2 linked regions of the Saccharobesus litoralis genome follow. The protein of the gene in region 1 interacts with the protein of each later gene in a pairwise test. Links are inferred from orthologs where the notes say so. Each region holds a gene or a part of one and is shown in the gene's direction. Other genes may lie near its edges.

Evidence for each region.
Region 2: the proteins of recJ (region 1) and C2869_RS10620 interact in binary tests that used the Escherichia coli proteins (3 or more experiments, as listed by UniProt). The link is inferred for Saccharobesus litoralis from one-to-one orthologs.

The regions. Positions count from the first base shown.
Region 1 is NZ_CP026604.1:4,520,968-4,524,733, reverse strand. What follows is about bases 526-3,449. They hold recJ (single-stranded-DNA-specific exonuclease RecJ), read left to right. Parts: upstream 526-1,091; coding sequence 1,092-2,807; downstream 2,808-3,449. Other genes in these bases: dsbC (bifunctional protein-disulfide isomerase/oxidoreductase DsbC), read left to right, coding at 526-1,081. In the rest of the region: C2869_RS16830 (methyl-accepting chemotaxis protein), read right to left, coding at 1-64; more of dsbC, read left to right, coding at 353-525. UniProt on the Escherichia coli protein: Single-stranded-DNA-specific exonuclease.
Region 2 is NZ_CP026604.1:2,966,808-2,970,221, forward strand. What follows is about bases 1-2,993. They hold C2869_RS10620 (DNA topoisomerase III), read left to right. Parts: upstream 1-493; coding sequence 494-2,494; downstream 2,495-2,993. Other genes in these bases: C2869_RS10610 (Hpt domain-containing protein), read right to left, coding at 1-29; C2869_RS10615 (DUF1289 domain-containing protein), read left to right, coding at 237-431; C2869_RS10625 (PhoH family protein), read right to left, coding at 2,863-2,993. Also shown: more of C2869_RS10625, read right to left, coding at 2,994-3,414.

The DNA.
Region 1 (3,766 bases):
CCAATAAAAGCAGAACAACCGATATAAAACCGGTGACAACCATGGTACGAATACTTAATTGCATGCGGCTTACAAAAAATGATTAGTGGTTAATATTTGCTCTATAAAGCCTAGACTATAAATCGCAAATTAACGTAAAAATTAAGTCTTTTTGATAGATAGTGACCAGATAGGGTTTATAGTGTGGCAAGATTTAAAGAATGATAAGTCAGGTTAGCTTGTTTACATAGATTTTCGTTACGTTTATCGCGCATTTATTGCAATTGCCCGCTCAAGTCTGTAACTTTTAGGCCAATGCAAGGGTCTAATCCTTTAGAACCCATTTTATTTTCTGAGTCGTTAAGTTTTACCTATGGCAAAAATTAAATTATTTAGTTCTTTAGCTGTCGCTTTATCACTGCAGTTTTCTGCTGTGGCGGCGGATGTATCGGTTAGTAAATCTGAATATGAACGCGTAGTTCAGCATTTTGCTAATATCCGAATGAATGTTGAAAAAGTTGAAAACTCTCCGGTCGACGGCTTGTATCAAGTTACCACGAAACGCGGTTTGTTTTATTTCAGTAAAAAAGGCAGCTTTCTGGTACATGGCCAAGTTTACAACATGGAACAAGGCATGAAGAACGAAACAGAAGCCGTTTTAGCCGTTGCGCGTAAAGATGCGGTTGCTGAATTTGCCAGTAGCATGATTGAATTTAAAGCCAAAGACGAAAAATATGTAGTTAATGTTTTCACCGATACCACGTGTGGTTACTGTCGTAAATTGCATGGTGAAATGAAAGATTACAATGCCGCGGGTATTACTGTACGTTATTTAGCTTTTCCACGTGGTGGCATGAATAGTCGTTCATTTGACGATTTGGTCAGTATTTGGTGTGCGGATGATAAGCAACAAGCCATGACAGACGCGAAAATGTCAGGCGCTATTACCGCGAAAAAATGCGATGTGCCAATTCAAGAACATTACGAGTTAGGCAGTAAGCTAGGTGTTTCTGGTACGCCTGCGATCATTCTTGAAAGTGGTCAATTAATTCCCGGCTATCAACCGGCCGATCAGTTATTAAAAATCTTACAGTCTTCGTAATTAATCACTCGTGTCAGCCAGTATTATTCGCCGTCAACCTGAACAAGTTGGCGGTTTACCTTCTTCTGTTCACCCTTTGCTACGCCGTGTTTTAGCCAATCGCGGTATTAATCAACCAGAATTACTTGAGTTATCGGCAAAAGCCTTACCTAAACCTCAGCTCAAAGGGTTAGAGCAAGCCGTTAGCATTTTAATTGATGCGATAAAACAACAACTTAAGATTATTGTGGTTGGTGATTTTGACGCCGATGGCGCGACCAGTACGGCCTTAAGCGTAATGTCGTTAAAACAATTAGGTAGTCGCAATGTCGATTTTCTGGTGCCGAATCGTTTTGACTTTGGTTATGGTTTGTCGCCACAAATAGTGGATGTAGCGGCACAACATGGCGCTCAAGTGATTATGACGGTAGACAATGGGATATCTTGTATTGCCGGTGTTGAACGAGCCAAGCAATTAGGTATTAAAGTGATTGTAACAGATCACCATTTACCGGGTGACGTGTTGCCCAATGCCGACGCCATTGTTAATCCTAACCAAGTTGACTGCCCGTTCCCGAGTAAAAATTTAGCTGGGGTTGGGGTGGCGTTTTACTTAATGTTGGCGGTGCGCGGGCAGTTACGCGCCGAAAACTTTTTTGCGGATCAACAAATACCAGAGCCCAATTTAGCCGAATACTTAGATTTGGTGGCATTAGGGACGGTAGCCGATGTCGTCAAGTTGGATCATGTTAATCGTATTTTAGTGCAACAAGGGTTAAATCGGATCCGCCAAGGATATTGTCGACCGGGGATCAAAGCATTGCTTGATGTGGCCGATCGCAACCCGCAATTTTTAGTGTCGAGTGATTTTGGTTTTGCCTTGGGACCACGTTTAAACGCCGCCGGTCGATTAGATGACATGACTTTAGGCATTAGTTGTTTAATGGCGCAGGACTACAGTAATGCCATTATGCTGGCAGCGCGATTAGATGAGCTTAATAAAGAACGCCGTGAAATTGAAAGCGGAATGCAAGCCGAAGCCATGGCGACGCTCGAGAAAACCCAAGTAGATGGTTCTGCATCGGGCATTTGTCTGTTTGATGAAACTTGGCATCAAGGGGTTATTGGTATTGTTGCTGGACGCATTAAAGAGCAATACTACCGACCCACAGTGGTTTTTGCTGAAGGTGACAATGATGAATTAAAAGGTTCCTGCCGCTCGATACCCGGTTTTCATATTCGTGATGCACTTGAATTCATAGATACACGCCAACCTGGGTTAGTGATTAAATTTGGTGGACATGCCATGGCAGCGGGCTTGTCTATTCGCAAGCATGACTATGCGGTATTTAAACAGGCCTTTGAGTTAGCCGTAAGCAAGCTCATTGAACCAGAATGTTTACAGCATTGTATATATTCTGACGGCGGCTTAGATGGCAATTATTTAACGACGCAAGTGGCGGATTTACTAAAACGTGCGATGCCTTGGGGGCAGGCGTTTCCAGAGCCTATTTTTGATGATGAGTTTATTGTTATTAACGAACGCATTCTCAAAGATAAGCATCTTAAGTTAGTGTTACAGCACCCAAGTGGCTTAAGTTATGACGCGATCTGGTTTAACTATGATCAATCGCTGTGGCGCGCGCAACAAATTCATCAAGTGCGGGTAGCTTACGTTTTGGACACCAATACATTTCGCGGAAAAACCAGCGTACAAATGATGATCCGCGCGATGGAAGTGCTGTAAAGTTGCAAATTCACCTCGTTAACGGCTACAAAAATCCTCGCTAGTTAGTTATAATCGCGCGCCTTTGTTGTGGTCGATGTAGCCGATAATTGCCGCCAAGGATGTCGATTTTGCTTTGATATCTGTCGTGTATAGTCTGCGGTGTAGTGTCCACATATTGAATTAGACAGTGTTAGATTAAAACTGGATCTAACACGAGCACGGAATATTCATGTTCGAAATAAACCCAATCCAATTGCAGATCAAAGATGTCGCTGAGCGTACTGAAGTGCTTAGGGGGTATCTTTGACTATGCTCACAAGAAAGAGCTGTTAGAAGAAGTCGAGCGCGAGCTGGAAGATCCTGATGTATGGAATAATCCAGAAAAAGCTCAAGCCCTCGGTAAAGAGCGCACCACGCTAGAAAACATAGTTAAAACCATTGATGACTTAACATCAGGCTTAGACGATGTTGAAGGTTTGCTTGAACTCGCGGTTGAGGAAGAAGACGAAGACACCCTTAACGAAACCCAAGCGGAACTTGATGAGCTAGTCGCTAAGCTAGAACAACTGGAATTTCGTCGTATGTTTAGTGGCAACAATGACGAAGCCGACGCTTATATTGATTTACAAGCCGGTTCAGGTGGTACAGAAGCACAAGATTGGTGTGAAATGCTCTTGCGTATGTATTTACGTTGGGGCGAAGCGCATGGTTTTAAAACTGAACTGATTGAAGCCTCTGACGGTGATGTTGCCGGAATTAAATCGGCGACGATACGTTTTTCAGGTGAATACGCATTTGGTTGGTTACGCACAGAAACTGGGGTTCATCGCCTAGTGCGCAAATCACCGTTCGATTCAAACAATAAGCGCCATACGTCGTTTGCATCCGCTTTTGTTTACCCTGAAGTGGATGACAATATCGATATTGATATTAATCCAGCTGATTTACGTATTGATACTTATCGAGCCTCTGGTGCG
Region 2 (3,414 bases), 1.6 Mb from region 1 along the record:
TCTAACGCTTCTTGTTTATCCAGTACCATGTATAACGTTTCCAGAAGTTGTTTTTAATATATCTAATTGAAAATATTAGATTTCAATCAAGGATTAAGCAACTAACCCGCTTAAAAAGTTACCTATTAATTTAACATAGTTTAAAACGCATTTTGCTTAATTTATCGACCTATTTTGCATATTTATTTAAATAATTGGTTACAATAACAGCCTATTTATTTGTCGTTGGTAAACTCTTGAACACATTCAATCGTATTCCTAATCCTTGTATTGGCTATTGTAAACTCAATGAAGATGGCATCTGCGGAGGTTGTGGACGCACGAAAAGCGAAAGAACCGATTGGATATTTTTACAGCCAGCACAACAACAAGAAATTGTTGATAAGTCTAAACAGCGCTTAGCGGAACTGAAACAGCAAACTGAAAAATAAACTGTATATATAAACAGTTTTATTGTGCTAGACTGACAACAAAGTCATAAATTTGTTGTCTCGTGAAACTGTATATTGCTGAAAAACCGAGTTTAGGTCGCGCTATTGCCGCTGTACTGCCCAAACCACATACAAAAAATGACGGCTATATTCAGGCCGCTAACGGTGATGTGGTCACTTGGTGTATCGGTCATATTCTGGAACAAGCTGAACCAGAAGCATACAACTCTGAATTTAAGCAATGGCGCTTTGAGCACCTACCGATTGTGCCACAGCAGTGGCAGCTTAACCCCAAAGCTAAAACGAAAAAACAACTCGGAGTGATCCGCAAATTAGTTAAGCAAGCCACAATATTGGTTCATGCGGGTGATCCAGACCGTGAAGGGCAGTTGTTAGTTGATGAGGTGATTGACTATCTTAATGTTCCTGAGGTGAAAAAGCGTAATACAAAACGTTTACTGATTAGCGATTTGAATGCGTCGGCCGTTAAACGAGCATTACAGCAATTAAAAGATAACCGCGACTTTGCAGCGCTGTCTGTATCGGCACTGGCACGCTCGCGAGCCGATTGGCTATACGGTATAAATTTAACGCGCGCCTATACGTTACAAGGGCAAAAGTCCGGATTTAATGGTGTGTTGTCAGTTGGTCGAGTACAAACACCGATATTGGGCTTGGTGGTGCAACGCGATCAAGATATAGCCTCATTTGTTCCCCATGATTATTATGAGGTTTTGGCTGATATTCAAACCCCAGCAGGCGAATGTTTTAAAGTTAAGTGGCGTCCAAGTGAAGCCTGCCGACCTTATATGGATGACCAGCAGCGCGTTATTGTCAAAGCCTTAGCCGAAAATGTCATTCGTCGTATTCAAAATCAAGCGGCCACGGTGACACAGTTAAAGCAGCAACAGAAAAAACAAAATGCACCGCTACCGTACAATTTATCGGCGTTGCAAATTGATGCATCCAAACAATTCAATATGAATGCCAAATCGGTACTGGATACTTGTCAGAGCTTATATGAAAAGCATAAGTTAGTGACATACCCGCGCTCGGACTGTCGCTATTTACCTAAGGAACATTTAAATCAAGCCCCCAATATTATTGGCCAATTGAGTCAATCGTCAGAAAAATATGCAGATTGGGCAAAACAAGCCGATTCCAGCTTAGTCAGTAAAGCTTGGAACGACAGTAAAGTTGGTGCGCATCACGCTATAGTGCCGACAGAAAAATCGGCGGCCAATATTACCCTTAGTGCTTATGAGCAAAATGTCTATTTTTTGATTGTACGCCAGTATTTGGCACAGTTTTATCCAGCGTATTTGTATTTGCAAACGCAAGTCGAACTTGAAATCGCCGGTGGTAAATTTGCAGTCACGGCCAACACCCCGCAACAGTTAGGTTGGAAAACACTTTTTGGCAAAAAACAACAGGCTAAAAAACATCAAGTAGAGCATACGGCGCAAGTTAGCCGTAATACAAGCAGTAATAAGCAAGGTTATTCAGATAACCATATGGAGGATAGTCAAGGGCTAGAGCAACAAACCTTGCCGCCTTTAGTGGAAGGGCAAGTATTGCATTGCTTACAAGGCAATTTGCTTAGCAAACAGACCCAACCGCCAAAGCCGTATACCGATGCCACTTTATTGAGTGCCATGACAGGTATTGCCAAGTTTGTTAAAAACCCAGATATTCGCAAAATATTAAAGGAAACCGATGGTTTAGGAACAGAAGCAACTCGGGCTGGTATTATCGATTTGTTGTTTAAACGCCAGTTTTTACAAAAACAGGGCAAGAGTATTTTGGCTACCGAGTTGGGTAAAGCTTTGGTAAATGCCTTACCAGACACTGCAACGACGCCAGACATGACGGCGCATTGGGAGTCGACATTAAATGCCATAAGTGAGCGACAAACTCAATATCAGGATTTTATGTTGCCTTTACAAGCGAGTTTGCAGCAGTTAGTGCAACAGGCTCAGCATCAAGTCATGACTAACTTACCTAAACAACAGCAAGCAAAAGGCAAAAAACGCTTTTATAAACGTAAAAAGAAAGCCGCTTAATATCTTCAAAGTATAAATTGAATGTAACTACTTAGCGTGTTTATTAATAGTAAGGAATTTCTCCCGCAGGTATAAAAATTACCGTCATACCTGAGTATTCAGGTATCCAGCGCCTTTATTAAAGTAAACGGAGCTAGCGTTTACTAAACAAAGTCACTAGATTACTGCATTCGCAGGTTTATTGTTCCAGATGAAACTTAAGTTACCTAGGTCCTGTAGGCACGGCAAAGACAAGGTAATTTGCATTACTAAGGCGCGTAAAACAAATTACGCAGAATAGATGCATTTGAATGTTAACAGAGCGGATTAGCGCTTTTGCTTGTATGCAAGCAAGGTTGCGCTTAATCCGCTATTTTTGTTTATGCTCGTCAGAGGTGTTCCTCGGCAAAGCTTGCTAAACGTGAGCGCATAACCCCTGCGATATTAACGGTTGCACAACCTTCAAAATCTTTAAAGCGTTCCACGATATAGGTTAGCCCCGACGTTAATGGACTTAAGTAATTACTGTCAATTTGCGCTAAGTTACCGCAGCATATTAACTTTGTCCCTTCTCCCGCTCGCGTGATGATGGTTTTCAGTTGCGATGCCGTCATGTTTTGACATTCATCCAAAATGACAATCGACTTTTGAATACTGCGGCCACGCATAAAGTTAACGGACTTGAACTGAATATTGGCTTTTTCCATAATATAATTCATGCTGCTTTCGCGGCACTCATCATGGCGATGTAAAAAGTCCAAAGAATCGTTAATGGCTGCTAACCAAGGTGCCATTTTTTCTTCTTCTGTTCCAGGTAAAAAGCCAATCGATTCGGCAATTTCAGGCGTATTCCGAGTGACAATGATTTTTTCGTAAATGCCTTTTTCAATGACCATTTCAAGAGCACTTGCCAAGGCCAATAAGGTTTTACCGCTACCGGC